DNA from 2 places in the Micromonospora sp. NBC_00858 genome. Region 1 is predicted to be linked to the other one. Evidence: riboswitches for the same ligand, from Rfam matches in the RefSeq annotation. Region 1 holds a riboswitch; the other holds the start of a gene.

Region 1 (10,004 bases):
TCGATGAGGGCCGGCCGGCGTGAGCCGATGCCGCCGACACCGCACCCGTCGGGCGCCCGTCCGCCGGCGCTGCCCACCGAGGCGGTGCCAAAGCACGTCGCCGTGGTGATGGACGGCAACGGCCGGTGGGCCAAGGAGCGCGGGCTGCCGCGCACCAAGGGTCACGAGGCGGGGGAGCACAGCCTCTTCGACACCATCGAGGGTGCGATCGAGATGGGCATCCCCTACCTGTCGGCGTACGCGTTCTCCACGGAAAACTGGCGGCGCTCGCCGGACGAGGTCCGGTTCCTGATGGGGTTCAACCGGGACGTCATCCGCCGCCGCCGCGACCAGTTGGTCGACCTCGGTGTCCGGGTGGTCTGGTCGGGTCGGCCCGGGCGCCTGTGGAAGAGCGTCATCTCCGAGCTGCAGACCGCCGAGGAGATGTCCCGCGGCAACTCGACGCTGACCCTGCAGTTCTGCGTCAACTACGGGGGGCAGGCGGAGATCGGTGACGCCGCCGCCGCGATCGCCCGCGACGTGGCGGCCGGCCGGCTGGATCCGGCGAAGGTCACCGAGAAGACCGTGGCGAAGTACCTCTACCACCCGGAGATCCCGGAGGTGGACCTGTTCCTGCGCCCTTCCGGGGAGGAACGGATCTCCAACTTCCTGCTCTGGCAGACCGCGTACGCCGAGCTGGTCTTCCTGGACACGCTCTGGCCGGATTTCGACCGCCGCCACCTCTGGTACGCCTGCGAGCTGTACGCCCAGCGGGACCGGCGGTTCGGCGGTGCGCTGCCCAACCCGGTCGCCCCGGTGGTCTGAGAGGCTTACCGGCACGTCACGCTGGGTATCAGTGATGTCAGGAGCCACTGACGGAGGTGAACCCACATGATCCAGAAGCGCATTGCACAGTGGGCGGTGATGGCGATCGCGGTGCCACTGGCCGCGGCCGGCGCCCGCCGCCTCAGCCACACCCTGGAGGCCCGACGTGGTCCCTCCGGGGCGAGTCGGCTGCTGACCAAGGGTGCCGACCTGATCCGCCCCCAGAAGGCCAAGCGTCGCCGATTCTGGTAACCCTGTGATCCTCGGCGCCGCCCCCACATCTTCGGGGGCGGCGCCGCTCCGTGTCCGCACCCGTCGGGTCGGCGGTGGCGGCGACCCGACCGGGGCGGTCGCCCCGGGAGGGAGTCGTTTCGGGGTGCTGCGGGATGGTGGCGGGTAGGGTCCGAAGGTGGCGGGACCGAGGCGGTCGGAGGTGGACATGCGGGATCTCCGGTACAAGATGATCATGGCGTTGAACGCGGCCGACCTGGGCGACCCGATCTGCGAGCAGGTGGCCGAGATCTGCTCGGAGATCGCCGAGCAGCACTGCGCCGAGTTCGGCCACACGCCGCAGCTGCGCAGCGGCGAGATCGCCGAGCTGGCCACCGGGGACCCGGCCCTGACCTGGGCGCCGTCGTCTTCCGACACCGGGCAGCGTGCCTGGTGACCGCGCCCGCCCCATCGGTCGACGTACGCCGGGCCGAGGACCGCTTCGCCACCAGGATCTCCTGGCTGGACTCGAAGCACTCCTTCTCGTTCTCCCGGCACTACGACCCGGCCAACACCCACCACGGTCTGCTGCTGGTCAACAACGACGACGTGGTCCGCCCCGGTGCCGGCTTCGAGACCCACCCGCACGAGGACATGGAGATCGTCACCTGGGTGCTGCGCGGCTCCCTGGTGCACCAGGACTCCACCGGCCACTCCGGGGTGATCTACCCGGGGCTGGCCCAGCGGATGAGCGCCGGCACCGGCATCCTGCACTCGGAGAAGAACGACGCCTGGCGACTCAACAACCAGGCGCCACACAGCGACCCGGTGCACTTCGTGCAGATGTGGGTGCTCCCCGACGAGCAGGGCGTCGACCCCGGCTACGAGCAGTTGGAGATCGAGGACGAACTGCTGCGCGGCGGCCTGGTCCCGATCGCCTCCGGAATGGACCGCTACGACGGGGCGTCCGCGATCCGGATCCGCAACCGGTACGCCACCCTGCACGCCGCCCGGCTCGGCCCCGGCGACGAGGTCACTATCCCGGATGCGCCCTTCGTGCACCTGTACGTGCCCAACGGCACGGTGGCCCTGGAGGGCAGCGGCCCCCTCGGCACCGGCGACGCGGCCCGACTCACCGCGACCGGCGGCCGTCGGGTCACCGCGGACGAGCCGGCCGAGATCCTCGTCTGGGAGATGCACGCGACCATCGCCTGACCCCGCCCCGAGACGGGGAGAGGCCAGGCGCACGCCGTCAGGCGGGGGATTCGGTGCGCTCTCCCGCCCAGGTGGTGTGGAACGAGCCCTCGCGGTCGACGCGCTGGTAGGTGTGCGCACCGAAGTTGTCCCGCAGGCCCTGGATCAACGCGGCGGGCAGCCGCTCGGCGCGCAGCGCGTCGAAGTACGCCAGCGACGACGAGAACGCCGGCGTCGGCACTCCGGCCCGGACCGCGTCGGCCACCACCCGCCGCCAGCTCGGCACGCCGGCACCGACCGCGTCGGCGAAGTACGGCGCCACCAGCAACGTCGGCAGGTCGGGCTGCTCGTCGTACGCCTCGCGGATCCGGTTCAGGAAGCGGGCCCGGATGATGCAGCCGCCCCGCCAGATGGTCGCCGTGCCGCCGAGGTCGATGTTCCAGTCGTACTCCTGGCTGCCGGCGCGGATGTGGTCGAAGCCCTGCGCGTACGCGACGATCTTCGAGGCGAGCAGCGCGCGGCGGACATCCTCGATGAACGCCTCCCGGTCGGCCACCTGCCACTTCTCACCGGCGTCCGGGAACGCCCGGCGGGCCGCCTCGCGCTGGTCGACGTGCCCGGAGAGCGAGCGGGCGAAGGTTGCCTCCGCGATCCCGGTGATCGGGATGCCCAGGTCCAGCGCGCTCTGCACGGTCCACCGCCCGGTGCCCTTCTGCTCGGCCCGGTCCTGCACCACGTCCACGAAGGGCCGGCCGGTGGCGGAATCGCGGTGAGCCAGCACGTCGGCGGTGATCTCGATGAGGAAGGACTCCAGCTCGCCGCTGTTCCAGTCGCGGAAGATCTCCGCGATCTCCGCCGGCTCCGCGTCCAGGCCAGCCCGGAGCAGGTCGTACGCCTCGGCGATGAGCTGCATGTCGGCGTACTCGATGCCGTTGTGCACCATCTTGACGAAGTGCCCGGCGCCGTCCGGCCCGATGTGCGTGCAGCACGGGACGCCGTCCACGTGCGCGGCGATCTTCTCGAACATCGGCCCGAGCTTGGCGTACGACTCGGCGGAGCCGCCCGGCATGATGCTCGGCCCGAGCAGCGCGCCCTCCTCGCCGCCGGAGACACCGGTGCCGCTGAAGTGCAGCCCTCGCGCCCGGAGCGACTCCTCCCGGCGACGCGTGTCGGCGAAGTGGGCGTTACCGCAGTCGACGATGATGTCGCCCTCATCCAGCAGCGGCACCAGCTCGTCGATCACCGCGTCGGTGGGCGCACCCGCCTTGACCATCACGATCACCGCGCGGGGTCGTTCCAGCGACGCCACGAAGTCGGTCATCGACTCGCCGGGCACGAACGTGCCCTCGTCGCCGTGCTCGGCGATCAGGCTGCGGGTGCGCGCAGGCGAACGGTTGTGCACCGCCACGGTGAAGCCGTTGCGGGCCAGGTTGCGGGCCAGATTGCGGCCCATCACCGCCAGCCCGGTCACACCGATCTGCGCCGTCGCCTGCTCAGCCATCCGTGCCGCCACCTCTCACCGTCGCACTGCCGTGCTGCGACCGTATCGCGGTGCGTGGGAGTGCGGGCGTCGTCGTCGACAGCCGGTCACCGGCCGGTAGCGCTCAGCCCTGGGCCAACCGATCCTCCACGTGGGCCACCTTCGCGGTGAGCGCGTCGGTCACTCCCGGCCGGATGTCGGCCTTGAGCACCACACTCACCCGGGGCGCCTGCGCGGCCACCACGTCGACCGCCCGCTTCACCACCGCCATCACCTCGTCCCACTCGCCCTCGACGGTGGTGAACATGGCATCCGTCCGGTTGGGCAGGCCGGACTCGCGGACCACCCGCACCGCCTCGGCCACCAGGTCACCGACGGACTCACCGACACCGAGCGGGGTAATCGAGAACGCGATCAGCATGGTGCCGATCGTGCCAGGAAAACCGGATGCGCCGGTGCCCGCCAACGGGATAGCGTCTGGGCATGCGCATCTGACGCCCCACTCTCCGAGCCGGCCCGCCGCCCCGCGCCGCGGTCCGTGCGCTCCCGGGCGTCCCGCATCCCCACCCGCCGTGCGGCGGTGCTGGCCCTGCTCGACCCCGGTGAGCAGTCCCTTCCCCGTTCGACCGTCACGCTGCGACGGTCACCAGCCGAACCGACCGACCGCCGGAGCGCGGGACCGGCCGTGTCGATCGGCCCGAAGGAGGCCCGGATGCCAGCCAGGCGCAACCCGAAGAAGTCCCGTACCCCCGCACCGACGCCGCCCGGCACCGACCCGGCGGCCGGCCGTGGCTCGCTGCCGCTACCGCTGACCCGTCCCGACCTCCCACCGGTCGAGCCGGCCCTTCCGGCCATGCTGGTCGGGTCGGCGCTGCCGACCGAGCCGGCGGGGCCGGTCGACCTGTTGCCGCTGGCCGACCTGCCGACGGCAACCGAGGTGCCGGCAGGGATCGAGGTGCCGCCGGTGGTCAACGTGCCGGCGGTGGTCGACCTGCCGGCGGCCGAACGGCCAGCGGCACCGACGGCCGGACCGCCGCAGGGCGGCGGCCCCCGCTCCGCTGGCGGCCGTAGCCAACGCGCCGGCCAACCCCGCCGCTACGCCTTCCGCCGCAGCTGAACCAACCCTTGTCGGCCCCGCCCCGCCCTCAGCTCTGCTGTGGGTGGGGTGGGGTCAGCCGATCAGGGGGCGGAAGGTTCCCAGGAGGATGCTGGTGGTCAGGGCGGTGCCGGCCAGCACCGCTGCGGCGACGATCAGCAGGGTGTCGGCGCGGGTGAAGGGCTGACGGCGGGCCACGGTACGCGGCGTGCCGGCGTCGAATCCGCGCGCGTCCATCGCCACGGCCAGCCGGGTGCCCCGGCGGATCGCACCGACCAACAGCGCGAACGCCGTGGAGGTGAACAGCCGCAGCTTCGCCACCGGGTTGCGCCCGGCGTCGACGCCACGCGCCCGCCGGGCCATGCTGATCATCTGCCACTCCTGACCGAGCAGCGGCACCAGCCGGAACGCGGCCAGCGCCCCGATGGCGAACCGGGCTGGCGCCTTCGCGTTCTGGATCAGCGCGTCGGCCAGGTCGGTGGGATCGGTGGTGGCGAAGACGATCACGCCGGGCAGGGCCACCGCGAGCACCCGCAGCACCAGGCCGAGCGCGGTGAGCAGCACTCCGGTGGTCACCAGCACCGGTCCCGCGTCCAGCAGGACCCGGCCGGACCGGTCGGCGGCGAACAGCACCAGGGTGATCAGGATGCCGGCGGCACTGACCAGCAGCGGCCACGCTCGCCGGGCCAGCACCCGGTAGCGGATGCCGAACAGCGGCAGCACGGCGAGTTCGACCGCGATGGCGATCGCCGGGGCCACCGGGTCCAGGGTGGCCAGCAGGATGAACGAGAAGAGCAGTGCGGCGGCCACCTTCGCCACCGGGTTGCGGCGGGCCAGCGGCGCACCGGGCGCGGCGACCGGCTCGATGCTGATCATCGGTTGTCGCCCCCGCTGGTCACGATCGCTCCAGGGTGACGGTGCGGTCGGCGAGCGCGGCGACGAAGTCCGCGTCGTGGGTGACCGTGACGACGCCGTGTCCGGCGTCGCGCAGGTCGGCGAAGAGGTCGACCAACTCCCGCCAGGTGCGTCGGTCCTGGCCGAAGGTGGGTTCGTCGCAGATCAGCAGACGGGGCGCGGTGGCCAGGGCGGTCGCCACGCTCAGCCGCCGCGCCTCGCCACCGGAGAGGGTGTACGGGTTGGCAGCGGCGAGCCGGGTCAGCCGCAGCCGGTCCAGCAGCCCGGCCACGGTCTCCTTGACGGCCGCCTCGGGTTGGCCGGTCCGGCGCGGGCCGAGCGCCAACTCGTCGAAGACCGTGCTGGTGACGAACTGGTGCTCCGGATCCTGGAAGACCGACCCGATCCGCCGGGCCAGCGCGGGTGCCCGCCACCGGTGCGGGGGAGTGCGCTGATCCGGCCCGGCCAGCTCGGCGGACGCGGTGACCCGGCCGACGCCCGGCCGGAGCAGCCCGCCGAGCAGCAGTGCCAGGGTCGACTTGCCGGCGCCGTTGGGCCCGCGTACGGCGAGCGCCTCGCCGGCGCGTACCGCCAGGTCGGTGGGGCCCAGCCGGGGCGGCAGGCCGAGCCGGTCGGTGGTGAGCAACAGCTCGCCGGGGGCGGCGGTCGCCGGCCGGGGCGCGATGGGGTGACCCGGCACCCAGACACCCTCGGCGGCGAGGGCGTCGCCGTGCGCGGCGAAGACCGCCGCGGGCGGGCCGTCCGCGCGGACCCCGCCGCCGGGCTCCAGGACGACGACCCGGTCGACCAGGGGCAGCGCCTCGGTGACCCGGTGCTCCACCAGGATCAGCGTGGTGTCCGCGTCCAGCGCGCCGGCCACCGCCCGCCGGACCAGGTCGGCGCCGGCCGGGTCGAGGTTGGCGGTCGGCTCGTCGAGCAGGAGCAGGCCGGGTCGCAGCGCCAGCGCGCCGGCCAGGGCGAGGCGTTGCTGCTCGCCGCCGGAGAGCGCGGCGGTGTTCCGGTCCCGGGAGTACGGGAAGCCGACCCGATGCAGGGCCTCGTCCACCCGGGGCCAGATCTCGTCGGCCGGCACGCCCCGGTTCTCCAACCCGAACGCGACGTCGTCGCCGCAGCGGGCCATCACCAACTGGGTCTCCGGGTCCTGGAAGACGATGCCGACCCGTTCCCGCCCCTTGCGCGGGTCGAGCCCGTCGATCTCGACCGTGCCCTCCTGCTCGCCGGAGTCCTCGGGTAGCAGCCCGGCCAGTGCGCTGAGCAGGGTGCTCTTGCCGGCCCCCGAGGGCCCGAGCAGCAGCACCCGCTCCCCAACCTCGACCCGCAGGTCCACCCCACGCACCGCCCAGGCGAGGCGCCCGGCGTGCCGCCAGCCGAACCCCCGCAACTGCACCCCGCTCACCGCACCCACACCCCCACTCCGCGTCCGGTCCACCCTGCCCGGTCGATCATGAGATTGGCGGGTGTTTCGAAGATCAATCCGCCGGTCAACCTCATGATCGACACGGATGGTCAGATGGCGGGGCGGTCGCGGGCTACCGGGAAGCGGTCGAGGACGCCGGTGTTGGCCAGGGCGCGGGTGAGCAGCCAACCGCCGGCGCCGGCGAGCACCGTGGCGCTGACGATGGTGAGCAGTGCGTACGGGATGCGGTAGTCGGTGAGCGCGTAGTCGACGTTCCAGACGAAGAAGTCGAACAGGGCGGCGCTGAGCCCGGTCAGCGCGCCGGCCAGTACCGCGGTCGGCAGCCGGAACGACCGGTACCGGAAGGCGGCGAAGGCCAACTCGGCGCCGATTCCCTGCACGATGCCCTGCGGGATGACCGTGCCGGCCCACTGGCTGCCGAGCAGCGCGGAGAGGACCGCGGCCACCGTCTCGCAGTAGAGCGCGGCGCCGGGCTTGCGGATGACCAGGCCGCCGAGCACGGCCGGCATCAGCCAGACCCCGTAGAGCAGGGTCTGCGCCGGCGGGAAGAAGGCGAAGGCGCCCTCGGTGGCACTCCAGACCAGGCCCCAGGCCCAAAAGATGACGCCGAAGGCGACCGCGATCACCGAGGCGACCACGATGTCGATGGTGCGCCAGCGGTTGGTGTCGGTGTGGTTCATGTGGATGCTCCCAGTCCTGAATGCGAACCAGGAGAAGACGCACGCCGCAGCCCGGTTGGCACCGGACGGCGGCGCGGCTGGAGGTCGACCGAACTCCCTGCGCTGGCATTACCCAGATCAGGTTCGAGGGTCTGCGGGCGTGCCCGCACTCTCAGCGCTGTGCGCTCCCCTGTCGGATGTGAAGTTGTCTCGGTGACGCTAGCACCGACCGGGGGTGCCGGCCCAGCAGGACGTCCGCCACCTCGGCGGCCGGCCCGCCACCACGCCGGCTGGGTAGGCTGACGATCATGCGGGTCGACGCGCGAGGTCTCACGTTCGAGGTACGCACCGGTGGCCCATCGGGCGGTGCACCCGTCGTGCTTTTGCACGGCTTCCCCCAGCACTCCGGTGAGTGGGACGAGGTCGTCCCGGCGCTGCACGCCGGCGGGCTGCGCACGTACGCGCTGGACCAGCGGGGCTACTCGCCGGGCGCCCGGCCGGCGGCGGTCGCCGAGTACCGGATCCCCGAGCTGGTCGCCGACGTGGTGGCGGTGCTCGACGCTCTCGGCCTGGACGCCGTTCACCTGGTCGGCCACGACTGGGGCGCCGTCGTGGCGTGGGCGATGGCCGCCGAGCACCCCGAGCGGGTCCACACGCTGACCGCGGTGTCCGTGCCCCATCCGGCGGCCATGGCACACGCGCTCGCCAACGACGGCCAGCAGAAGGCCCGCTCGTCGTACATCGCGCTGTTCCGCAAGCCGGAAAAGGCGGAGAAGGTGCTGCTGGCGTGGAACGCGACCGCGCTGCGCAAGCTGCTCGGCGGGGTGGGCGACGCGACCCGGGTGGCCCGCTACGCGGACCCGATGCGCGAGCCGGGAGCGCTCACCGCCGCCCTGAACTGGTACCGGGCGATGTCGCGCGCCGACCTGGCCGACGTCGGCCCGGTCGCGGTGCCCACCACGTACCTGTGGAGCGACCGGGACATCGCCATCGGCCGGACCGCCGCGGAGGCGTGCGCCGCGAACGTGACCGGGGATTACCGCTTCGTACAACTGCCCGGGGTGAGTCACTGGATTCCGGACGCCGCGCCGGGCCCGCTGGCCGAGGCGATCCTGGCCCGGGTCGGCGGCGCGGCCTGAACCGCGCCGGGCAGCGAGGAGGACCACTGTGACGACGGACGCCGGCACGCCGGGCACCCGGCGGTCGCTCGCCGCGCAACTGCGCCTGCTGGGCGTACGCCCCGGCGCAACGCTGCTGGTGCACGCCGCGCTGCGCCCGCTGGGCTTCGTCTGCGGCGGGCCGCAGGCGGTGGTGCTCGCCCTGCGCGACGCCCTCGGCCCGGACGGCACCCTCGTGGTGCCCACCCACACTCCCGACAACAGCGACCCCGCGCAGTGGCGCAACCCGCCGGTGCCGGCGGACTGGTGGCCGCTGATCCGCGCCGAGATGCCGGGCTTCGACCCGGCGGTCACCCCGAGCCGGTACATGGGTGTGCTCGCCGAGACGGTCCGTGGCTGGCCGGGCGCACTGCGCAGCTCGCATCCGCAGGTGTCGTTCGCCGCGCTCGGGCCGGCCGCCGATCAGGTGGTGGCCGGGCACGACCGGGCCGACATGCTCGGCGAGGGCTCCCCGCTGGCCCGGCTCCACGATCTGGACGCCGACGTGTTGCTGCTCGGCGTGGACCATGACGTGAACACCTCACTGCACCTCGCCGAGTACCGCCGACCGTCCCCGCCCAGGGAGCGGCTGGGCGGGGCGGTGCGTACCGCCGATGGTGGCCGCGAATGGGTGTGGTGGCAGGACGTACGGCTCGACGAGACCGACTTCGGCGCGTTGGGCCGGGACCTGGAGGCCACCGGGGCGGTCCGCATCGGACCGGTCGGCACCGGGACCGGCAGGTTGATGCGCCAGCGGGCGGCGGTCGACTTCGCGGTGCACTGGCTGGCCCGCAACCGGACGATGGAGGATGCATGAGCGTGAGTGCCGAGGACTACCTGGCCGTGGTGACCGAGACGATCGGCCGGGTGGCCGCCAGCCAGCGGGCGGCGGTGGAGCAGGCCGCCGACCTGATCGCCGACGCGGTGCGCGCCGACGGGGTGGTGCACGCGTTCGGCACCGGGCACTCGGAGGCGCTGGCCATGGAGATCGCCGGCCGTGCCGGTGGCCTGGTGCCGACCAACCGGATCGCGTTGCGTGATCTGGTGCTGCTCGGCGGGGAGCCGGCCGAGC
Region 2 (10,004 bases), 700 kb from region 1:
TGGTCGCCGTGCCGCCGTCGCCGAAGTCCCAGGCGTACGTCAGCGGGGTGTCACCCTCGGCGTCGGTGGCCGTGCCGTCGAAGGCGACGGTTACCGGCGCGGTGCCGGTGGCCGGGGTGGCGGTGGCGCTCACCGCCGGCGGCGCGTTCTCGGTGACGCCGCGGCCGAGGAAGTCCATCCAGTTGACGTTGAGCAGCGATCCCGCGCCACCGTTGGGGTCCCGGGCGACGAAGTACAGCGTGCCGCTCCCGGCGCCGGTCACCGGCGCGGTCACGTCCGTGTACGTCTGCCACCCGCCGGTGCCCGGGACGGTGGCCGTGGCGACCACCGGTCCGTCGACCGCACCGGCGCGGACCTCGATCCGGCCTCCGGAAGTGGCCGAGGCGGCCCGGAACCGGATGTCGGTGATGTTGGTGAGGTCCGCCGGGGCGAGCGACCACCAGTCGCCGTCCTCGATGAACCCGATGTTCTGGCCGCCGCCGGCGGTGTCGCCGGTGGTCTCCCGCTGCACGCCGGCGTCGCCGCCGCCGGTGTTCACCGGCGCCCGCCCGGTGGCGGTGAAGTACTCGGCCTGCTTGCGCTTGGGCTGCAACTGCTCGATGGCCCGCCCGGTGAGCGGTCCGGCCCCGCCGGTGCCGCCCTGGTCGGTGTAGGTGGCCTCGAAGACCGCGAAGACGTTCGCCTCGGCGCCGTGCCCGGAGGCGAGCGACGTCTGGACCGTGCCGGTGCAGCCGGTGTGCTGCTCCAGCGGGTGGGCGTGCTCGTCGTGACCGAGCAGCACCTGGAGCTGCACCCGGTCGCAGTCGATCTGCCCGTCCTCCGGGTCGGTCACCTTGACCGTGTAGCGGACCTGGTCACCCCAGTCGAAGAAGCCGCCGTCCGGCGGGAACTCAATGGTCACGGTCGGCGCGGTGTTGCCCACGGTGACCGGTACGTTGGCCACCGCGGTACGGCCCTTCGGGTTGGTCACGGTGAGCTGGGCGGTGTAGCTGCCCGCCGTGGCGTAGGTGTGCGTCGGGTTCGCCTCGGTGGAGGTCTGGCCGTCGCCGAAGGCCCAGGCGTAGGTGAGCGTGCCACCGTCCGGGTCGCGGGAGCCCGCGCTGGTGAAGGCCACCGTCAGCGGTGCCGGTCCCGAGGTGGGGGTGGCGTCCGCCATGGCGATCGGTGCCCGGTCACCGGCGATGTAGTCGATCCGGTAGACGCCGGAGTCGTCGTTGTTGCCGCCGAAACCGGTGCCCCACTCGATCAGGTAGAGCGCGCCGTCCGGGCCGAACTCGAAGTCCATCGGCCGGATCAGGCTCATCCCGGTGAGCAACTGGTTGATGTCCACCAACGACTTGCCGTCGGCGGTCACCTGCATGGTGTACATCTTCGACTGGTTCCACTCGCCGAAGAGCGCCTTGCCGTCGTAGTACGCGGGCCACTTCCGGTCCGAGTTCAGGTCGGCGTCGTACCGGTAGACCGGGCCGGCCATCGGTGCGCCGCCCCCGCCGATCTCGGGGAAGAGCGGGTTGCCGCTGTAGTCGTAGTCGACGGTCGCCGGGACGACCGGCGGCAGGGCGGTGAGGCCGGTGTTGTTGGGCGAGTTGTTCACCGGCGCCGCGCAGTCGAACTTCGCCCCGCTCGGGCCGGACGGGAACGTGTAGTCGTTGTAGGCGTAGTTCGCCCCCGTGCAGTACGGCCAGCCGTAGTTGCCGGGCGTACCGACGATGTTCCACTCCACCGTGCCCTCGGGGCCGCGATTGGGGTTGGCCGCACTGGCGTCCGGCCCGTAGTCGGCGACGTAGAGGGTGTTGGTGCCGGGGTCGATGCCGATCCGGAACGGGTTCCGGAAGCCCATCGCGTAGATCTCCGGCCGGGTCTTCTCGGTCCCCTGCGGGAAGAGGTTGCCGTCCGGGACGGTGTACGTCCCGTCGTCCTCCGGATGGATCCGGATCACCTTGCCGCGCAGGTCGTTGGTGTTGCCGGAGGTGCGCTGGGCGTCGTAGTCCTGCCGGCCGGGCCGCTCGTCGATCGGGGTGAACGCGTCCGACTCGAACGGGTTGGTGTTGTCCCCGGTGACCAGGTAGAGGTTGCCGTTCCCGTCGAAGGTCATGCTGCCGCCAGCGTGGCAGCAGGTGTTGCGCTGCGTGTCGACCCGCAGCACCTGCTTCTCGCTGGCCGGGTCGATGGTGTCGCCGGTCACGGTGAACCGGGACAGCAGGTTACGCGCCACACCGTCGTTCGGCGCGTAGTAGAGGTAGACCCAGTGGTTGGTGGCGAAGTCCGGGTCGAGCCGGATGCCGATCAGGCCGTCCTCGTTGCCGGTGAAGACGTTCAGGTCGACGGCGGTGACAGTGCTGCCGGTGTCCGGCTTGACGATCTGCACCCGGCCGTCGCGCTCGACGTAGAAGACCCGCCCGTCCGGGGCGATGTCCAGCTCCATCGGGTTGCTGGTGTTGCTGTCCAGCGTGACCTTCTCGAAGCTCGAGGTCTTCGAGGCGCCACAGTCGGCGTCCGCCACGCCGGCGGCGGTCCGGATGCCGCCGAGCAGGTGGCTGAGGAACTCCGGCTCGGCGTACGACTCCCGGGTGTGCCCGCCCCCCGTGTACCAGGAGCGGCCGCCGTCGAAGTCCTGGCACCAGGCGATCGGGTGGTCGGCGCCCATCGCGCCAGCTCCCGGGGTGTAGGTCTTCTCGTCCAGGCTGGCCAGCACGTGCACGTCCGGCCGCGGGTTGGTCTGGTAGTTGTACCACTCGTCGAATCGGGACCAACGGTCCGGCAATCCGGTCGTGGACGGGTGGGCGTGCTCCTCCACCTTGACCGTGGCCTGCTGGTTGGCCGGGTGGTTGGCGAAGTACGCGCCGACCAGGTCGCCGTACCAGGACCAGCTGTACTCGGTGTCCGAGGCGGCGTGGATGCCGACGTAACCGCCGCCGGCCCGCACGTAGCGCTCGAACGCCGCCTGCTGCTCGGCGTCGAGGACGTCGCCGGTGGTGGAGAGCCAGATCACCGCCTTGTACTTGGCCAGGTTGGCGTCGTTGAATGCGGCGCCGTCCTCCGAGTTGTCCACGGTGAATCCGTTGGCGACGCCGAGCTGTTGGATGGCCTCGATGCCGGTGGGAATGGAGTCGTGCCGGAAACCGGCGGTCTTGGAGAAGACCAGGACGGAGAAGGGATCGGCCGCGGCCTTCGGCGCCTTCGGCACCACCTGGGTGACCGGGGCTGCGGCTGGCGCCTCTCGTGGGGGGACCTGCGTGGCGGCCGGAGCCGCCTGCGCCGGCAGCCCGAACAGGGTCGTCGAGGCGAGGGCAAGGGAGATCAGGGTCGCAGTGATGGGTACGCGGGCACGACGAGAATCGGACACGCCGCCTCCTATGTCGCGGTGGACAGGGATCGCGGGGGCCGGCTCGCCGAAGACCGTCCCAGATGGAGCCGGTGCGGGCGCCGTGCCAGGGCGTCCACTCCAGCATTTTGTCGAATCGCTGAACAAATTAATTCGGCTGGATCAATGTCGGGCAAGATGCCGACGGGTAACGGTTCTGCAACGGCGGGCGACATTCCGAACAGGACCGCATGAAGCGCCCAACGGATCTCGCCACGCGCCACGGCCGGGCCCGCCGACCAGCCGCCGACCCCGCCTTGGCAGACCGGCGGAACTGTCGTACGGTGACACGCAAGTAACCCACGGGAGCCCGGTGTACCGGGCTGAGAGGGGGGCTGACAGCCCCCGACCGTCGAACCTGATCCGGGTAATGCCGGCGCAGGGAGGAGAGTTGCCGTGCCGTCCCTTGGGCGACTGCATCTGATCACCGACACCCGACCCGGGCGGGATCCGCTCACCGTGGTCCGGGCCGCCCTCACGGCGGCCCGCGCCGACCTGGTGGTGCAGGTCCGGGTCGAGGACTCCGCCACCGACCGCGAGGCGTACGACCTGGCCCGCCGGGTGCTGGCGCTCTGTGCGCCGTACGGGGCGAACTGCCTGGTCAACGACCGGCTGCACGTGGCGCTGGCGGTGGGCGCCGCCGGTGGGCACGTCGGGGCCGACGACCTGCCGGTCGCCGCGGCTCGCCGGGTGCTCGGCCCCACCGGTGTGCTGGGAGCCACCGCCCGCGCGCCGGGGACGGCGGTCGAGGCGGTCGCCGCCGGGGCCAGCTACCTGGGCGTCGGGCCGTGCCACGCCACCAGCACCAAGTCCGGGCTACCCGACCCGATCGGCCCAGCGGGGGTACGCGCGGTCACCGGCGCCGTCGACGTGCCGGTCATCGCGATCGGCGGGGTGACCGCCGACCGGGTGCCGGCGCTGCGGGACGCCGGGGCGTACGGGGTGGCCGTCGTCAGCGCGATCTCCGCTGCCGCCGACCCCGCTCGGGCCACCGCCGAGCTGCTCGGGGCACTGACGTGCTGACCGGCCGGTCCCCGTCGACGCGATCCGACGACCGGGCCCGGCCGGACGTGGCGGTGGTGGGGGCGGGCCCGATCGGGTTGGCGATCGCCTGGCGGTGCGCCGCGCGCGGGCTGCGAGTGGAGGTGCACGATCCAGCCTCCGGCTCGGGGGCGTCGGCCGTGGCCGCGGGCATGCTCTCCCCGGTCGCCGAGGCGTACTTCGGTGAACGGCAGTTGACCGGGTTGCTGCTGGCGTCCGCCGCCCGCTGGCCGGCGTTCGCCGCCGAGCTGACCGAGGCGACCGGCGCCGAGCTCGGCTACCGGACCGAGGGCACCCTGATGGTCGGGCTGACCGGCGACGACCTGGCCGAGGCGCGCCGGCTCTGGGCGTACCAGCAGGGGTTGGGACTGCCGGTGACCCCGCTGCGTCCCACCGAGCTGCGTGACCGCGAGCCGGCGCTCGCCCCGCGGGTGCGCGGCGGCGCGCTCGCGCCCACCGACCACCAGGTCGACCCCCGGCTGCTGGTGCCGGCGCTGCGCACGGCCGCCCGGCGGGCCGGCGCGGTGCTCGTGCCGCAGCCGGTCCGGCACCTCTCCGAGGTGGACGCCCGGATCACCGTGGTCGCCGCCGGGTGCGGCGCGGCCGCCCTCACCGGCCTGCCGGTGCGGCCGGTGAAGGGCCAGGTCCTCCGGCTGCGCGCGCCCGACGGCGTCGCGCCGGGCTTCCGGCACGTGATCCGGGGGTACGCCGACGGCGAGCACGTCTATCTGGTGCCCCGCGTCGACGGCGAGGTGGTGCTCGGCGCGACGGTCGAGGAACGGTCGGACACCACGGTCACCGCCGGCGCGGTGCTGCGCCTGCTCCGTGCCGGCGTCGACCTGCTCCCCGAGCTGGCCGAGTACGACCTGGTCGAGGCGGTCGCCGGGCTGCGCCCGGGCACCCCGGACAACGCGCCCATCCTCGGGCCGCTGCCCGGCCGGCCGGACGTGCTGGCCGCCACCGGGCACCACCGGCACGGCATCGTGCTCACCCCGGTCACCGCCGACCTGATCGCCGACCTGGTGACCACCGGCGTGCCCGATCCGCTGCTCGCGCCCTTCCGGCCTGACCGCTTCTCCAGCAACTCCCCGGAATCAACCGGCGCGGTCGGTGTCGGTGGGCTGGCTGGGTCCGGTGCGGTCGGTGTTGGCGATCGGACGATGGAGGAGGACCGATGGAGTTGACGGTTAACGGCGCCGGACGCAGCGTCCCAGGTGGCGCGTCGGTGGCCGACCTGGTCCGCGACGTCGCACCCCAGCAGCGCGGGGTGGCGGTCGCGGTCAACGGCGAGGTGGTGCCCCGGGCCGGCTGGCCGGCGACGGTGCTGCGCGACGGTGACCGCGTCGAGGTGCTCACCGCCGCGCAGGGCGGGTGAGCGGCGTGCCGTTCGAGCTGGGCGGAGTCACGTTCACCTCGCGGCTGATCCTCGGCACCGGCGGAGCCGCGAATCTGCACGTGCTGGAGCAGGCGATCCGGGCGTCCGGCACGGAGCTGGTCACCCTCGCACTGCGCCGGGTGGACACCGCCCCGGGCTCAGCCGGTGGGCTGTTGGAGCTGCTGGACCGGTGCGGGGTACGGCTGCTGCCGAACACCGCCGGCTGCTACACCGCCGCCGAGGCGGTGAAGGTGGCCCGACTGGCCAGGGACGCGTTCGACACCGACTGGATCAAGCTGGAGGTGATCGGCGACGAGCGGACGCTGCTGCCCGACGGGGTGGAACTGCTCCGCGCCGCCGAGGAGTTGGTCGCCGACGGCTTCACCGTGCTGCCGTACACCAGCGACGACCCCGTGCTTGCGCGCCGGCTGGCCGACGTGGGCTGCGCCGCGGTGATGCCGGCCGGCGCGCCGATCGGCTCGGGGCTCGGCATCGGCAACCCGCACCACATCCGGCTGATCCGGCAGGGCGTGGACGTGCCGGTGATCCTCGACGCCGGCATCGGCACCGCGTCCGACGCGGCCCTGGCCATGGAACTGGGCTGCGACGCGGTGCTGCTGGCCAGTGCGGTCACCCGGGCCGCCGACCCGGTGACGATGGCCACCGCGATGCGGTACGCGGTCGAGGCGGGCCGCCTGGCCGCAGGCGCCGGACGAATCGCCCGCCGCTTCCACGCCCTCCCGTCCACTCCGGACGAGGGAAGACCCGACCTGTGACCCCCACCCCACCTCCGTCTGCGCCGGGACGAAGCCCCGCAGATCTTGGACCGGATTCTTCCAAGACCTCGACGGGGACCGTGCCGTCGGGCGTCGTGGTGTTGACGGATCGGCTGGTGGCGCGGGGGCCGCTTGACCTGGTCGTGGCGGGGGCCGTGGCTGGGGGAGTGCGATGGGTGGTGCTGCGGGAGAAGGATCTGCCCCGCGCCGAGCGCGCCGCCCTGGCCGCCGACCTGCGCGCGATCCTCAGCGAAGCCGGCGGAACCCTGATCGTGGCCGGTCCCGACCCGCTCGGCGGCGACGCCGTCCACCTGCCCGCCGCCGGTCCGTACCCGCCACCGACCCACCCGCTGGTCGGCCGCTCCTGCCACAACCAGTCCGAGCTGCGCCGCCTGACCACCGAGCACTACACCACCCTCTCCCCGGTCCACCCCACCAGGACAAAGCCGGGCTACGGCCCACCCCTGGGCACGGCAGGGCTGCAAGAACTGATCCAGGCCAGCCCGGTGCCGACCCTCGCGTTGGGAGGCATCGAAACCCCGGCCCAGGTCACCGCCTGCGTAGAGGCGGGAGCCATCGGAGTAGCGGTACTCGGCGCGATCATGCGAGCCGAAGACCCCACCGAAGCAGCCACGACCCTGACCAGAGCCTTCAAGAAGGCGGTCACCCCGATGACGCAAACCCGGCGCGGAGCCGCGCAGGTCCCCACCGCAACCACCGGAGACCCGAGATGACACCGAGCACAGTGCTCACCATCGCCGGCTCCGACTCCGGCGGCGGCGCCGGCATCCAGGCCGACCTCAAGGTCTTCGCGGCGCTCGGCGTGTACGGCACCAGCGTCCTCACCGCCGTCACCGCACAGAACACCCGGGGCGTCGACGCCGTCCTGCCGCTGCCCCCGCGCACGGTCACCGAACAGCTCGACAGCGTGCTCAGCGACTTCACGGTCCGCGCGGTCAAGACGGGGATGCTCGGCACCCCCGCCGTCGCCGACGCGGTGGCCGAGGCCGCTCGGGACGGCCGGCTGCCCCAGCTCGTCGTCGACCCGGTGCTGGTCGCCACCAGCGGCCACCGGCTCGGCGTGGTCAGTGCGGTGGAGCGGCTGCTTCCGTACGCCAGGGTGGCGACGCCGAACTGCGCGGAAGCCGCGGCCATCACCGGACGCCCGGTGGACGACGTGGCCGGGATGGTCGTGGCCGCCGAGGCCCTCGCGGCCGGCGGTCCGGAGCACGTGGTGGTCACCGGCGGCGACCTGGACGGGGGAGAGGCGGTCGACGTGCTGCACGGCGGCGGCGTGACCACCCTGCTGCGCGCCCCACGCGTTGCCACCCGGCACACCCACGGCACCGGGTGCTCGTTCTCGGCGGCGATCGCCGTGCGGCTCGCGCTGGGCGATCCGGTGCCGGCGGCGGTCGGGGCCGCCAAGGAATACGTGCTCCGCGCGCTGACCGGCGCGCGGAGTTGGGAGCTGGGCGCGGGACGCGGGCCGCTGGACCACTTCGGCTGGTCCGCTTGATCACCAGGGAGGCTGTCATGCAGGCACGAGGCAAGGTGTATGTCGAGGGGTCGCGGCCGGATCTCCGGGTGCCGTTCGCCGAGGTGGCGCTGACCGGCGACCATCCACCGGTACGGCTCTACGACACGTCCGGCCCCGGCTCGGACCCGGAGGTGGGGCTGCTGCCGCTGCGGGGTCGGTGGATCGCCGAGCGGGGTGACGTCGCCCCGGTGCGGGGCGCGGGTACGCCACTGGCCGGGGTGGCCGGGCACCGCCCGACCCAGCTCGCCTACGCGCGGGCCGGAGTGGTGACGCCGGAGATGGAGTTCGTGGCGATCCGGGAGAACGTCGACCCGGAGTTCGTCCGCGCCGAGATCGCGGCCGGTCGGGCGGTGCTGCCGCTCAACGTGAACCACCCGGAGTGCGAGCCGGCGATCATCGGAAAGGCGTTCCTGGTCAAGGTGAACGCCAACATCGGTACCTCGGCGGTCAGCTCGTCGGTCGCCGAGGAGGTGGAGAAGCTGACCTGGGCCACCCGTTGGGGTGCGGACACCGTGATGGACCTGTCCACCGGCAAGCGGATCCACGAGACCCGCGAGGCGATCGTGCGGAACTCGCCGGTGCCGATCGGGACGGTGCCGATCTACCAGGCCCTCGAAAAGGTCGGCGGCGACCCGGTGAAGCTCAGTTGGGAGGTGTTCCGGGAAACCGTGATCGAACAGGCCGAGCAGGGCGTGGACTACATGACGGTGCACGCCGGGGTGCTGCTGCCGTACGTGCCGCTGGCGGTGGACCGGGTGACCGGGATCGTCTCCCGGGGCGGCTCGATCATGGCGGCCTGGTGCCTGGCGCACCACGAGGAGAACTTCCTCTACACGAACTTCGCTGAACTGTGCGCGCTGCTGGCCCGCTACGACGTGACCTTCTCCCTCGGCGACGGGCTTCGGCCCGGCTCGATCGCCGACGCCAACGACGAGGCGCAGTTCGCCGAGCTGCGCACCCTCGGCGAGTTGACCACGGTGGCCTGGGAGCACGACGTGCAGGTGATGATCGAGGGTCCGGGGCACGTGCCGATGCACAAGATCAAGGAGAACGTGGACCTGCAGCAGGAGTGGTGCCACGAGGCGCCGTTCTACACGCTCGGCCCGCTGACCACCGACATCGCCCCGGCGTACGACCACATCACGTCGGCGATCGGCGCCGCGATGATCGGCATGTTCGGCACCGCGATGCTCTGCTACGTCACCCCGAAGGAGCACCTGGGCCTGCCGGACCGGGACGACGTGAAGGCGGGCGTGATCGCGTACAAGATCGCGGCGCACGCGGCGGACCTGGCCAAGGGGCACCCCGGCGCGCAGGAGTGGGACGACGCGCTGTCGAAGGCGCGGTTCGAGTTTCGCTGGGAGGACCAGTTCAACCTGTCGCTGGACCCGGAGACGGCGCGCTCGTACCACGACGCGACGCTGCCCGCCGAGCCGGCGAAGACGGCGCACTTCTGCTCGATGTGCGGCCCGAAGTTCTGCTCCATGAAGATCACCCAGGAGCTCAAGGAGTACGCGGCCCGTGGCATGAAGGACAAGTCGGAGGAGTTCGTCTCCGGCGGTGGCCGGGTCTACCTGCCGCTGGCCTGATCAACCGCACGGCGCCGGCCCGCTCGAAAGGTGGCGGGCCGGCGCTCGGGTGCGGCGCTGCAGGTCGTCGGTCGGGGTCAGTCGCGGTGGTGTCGACCGGTGGAGCGCAGCGAGCGACGACCGTTCTCCTGCTCCGGCTCGTTGTCCGCCACCGGCTTACTCAGGCCGGCGACCCAGTCGACGAACTCCTCGTCCTGTGTCGGCAGCGGCTCCGCCGTTTCCGGTGCGGTCTGGCTCTCCTCGTCGGCCCGGGACCGGTTGCGGCGAAACAGGCCGCCGATGCGTCCCCGGCGGGAGGGCTGCTCGGCGTCATCCGTCGGCG

What was found. Region 1 has a riboswitch for thiamine pyrophosphate ahead of OG990_RS00525 (ECF transporter S component). Riboswitches for the same ligand answer to the same signal wherever they lie in the genome.
Region 2: linked by a shared signal. The riboswitch ahead of thiE (thiamine phosphate synthase) and the one ahead of OG990_RS00525 (ECF transporter S component) in region 1 are both predicted to bind thiamine pyrophosphate.

Annotation. Positions count from the first base shown of each region.
Region 1 is NZ_CP108828.1:94,830-104,833, forward strand. It holds gene recO (DNA repair protein RecO) at 1-23, shown strand, start outside; gene OG990_RS00480 (isoprenyl transferase) at 28-804, shown strand; gene OG990_RS00485 (hypothetical protein) at 871-1,056, shown strand; gene OG990_RS00490 (thioredoxin reductase) at 1,244-1,471, shown strand; gene OG990_RS00495 (pirin family protein) at 1,468-2,229, shown strand; gene gndA (NADP-dependent phosphogluconate dehydrogenase) at 2,267-3,709, opposite strand; gene OG990_RS00505 (MTH1187 family thiamine-binding protein) at 3,813-4,109, opposite strand; gene OG990_RS00510 (hypothetical protein) at 4,401-4,805, shown strand; gene OG990_RS00515 (energy-coupling factor transporter transmembrane component T) at 4,860-5,660, opposite strand; gene OG990_RS00520 (ABC transporter ATP-binding protein) at 5,680-7,095, opposite strand; gene OG990_RS00525 (ECF transporter S component) at 7,206-7,796, opposite strand; TPP riboswitch at 7,873-7,977, opposite strand; gene OG990_RS00530 (alpha/beta fold hydrolase) at 8,084-8,914, shown strand; gene OG990_RS00535 (AAC(3) family N-acetyltransferase) at 8,943-9,749, shown strand; gene OG990_RS00540 (SIS domain-containing protein) at 9,746-10,004, shown strand, end outside.
Region 2 is NZ_CP108828.1:7,144,077-7,154,080, forward strand. It holds gene OG990_RS33350 (ThuA domain-containing protein) at 1-3,346, opposite strand, end outside; TPP riboswitch at 3,657-3,766, shown strand; gene thiE (thiamine phosphate synthase) at 3,761-4,387, shown strand; gene thiO (glycine oxidase ThiO) at 4,381-5,589, shown strand; gene thiS (sulfur carrier protein ThiS) at 5,580-5,780, shown strand; gene OG990_RS33370 (thiazole synthase) at 5,777-6,556, shown strand; gene OG990_RS33375 (thiamine phosphate synthase) at 6,670-7,290, shown strand; gene thiD (bifunctional hydroxymethylpyrimidine kinase/phosphomethylpyrimidine kinase) at 7,287-8,072, shown strand; gene thiC (phosphomethylpyrimidine synthase ThiC) at 8,090-9,682, shown strand; gene OG990_RS33390 (hypothetical protein) at 9,760-10,004, opposite strand, start outside.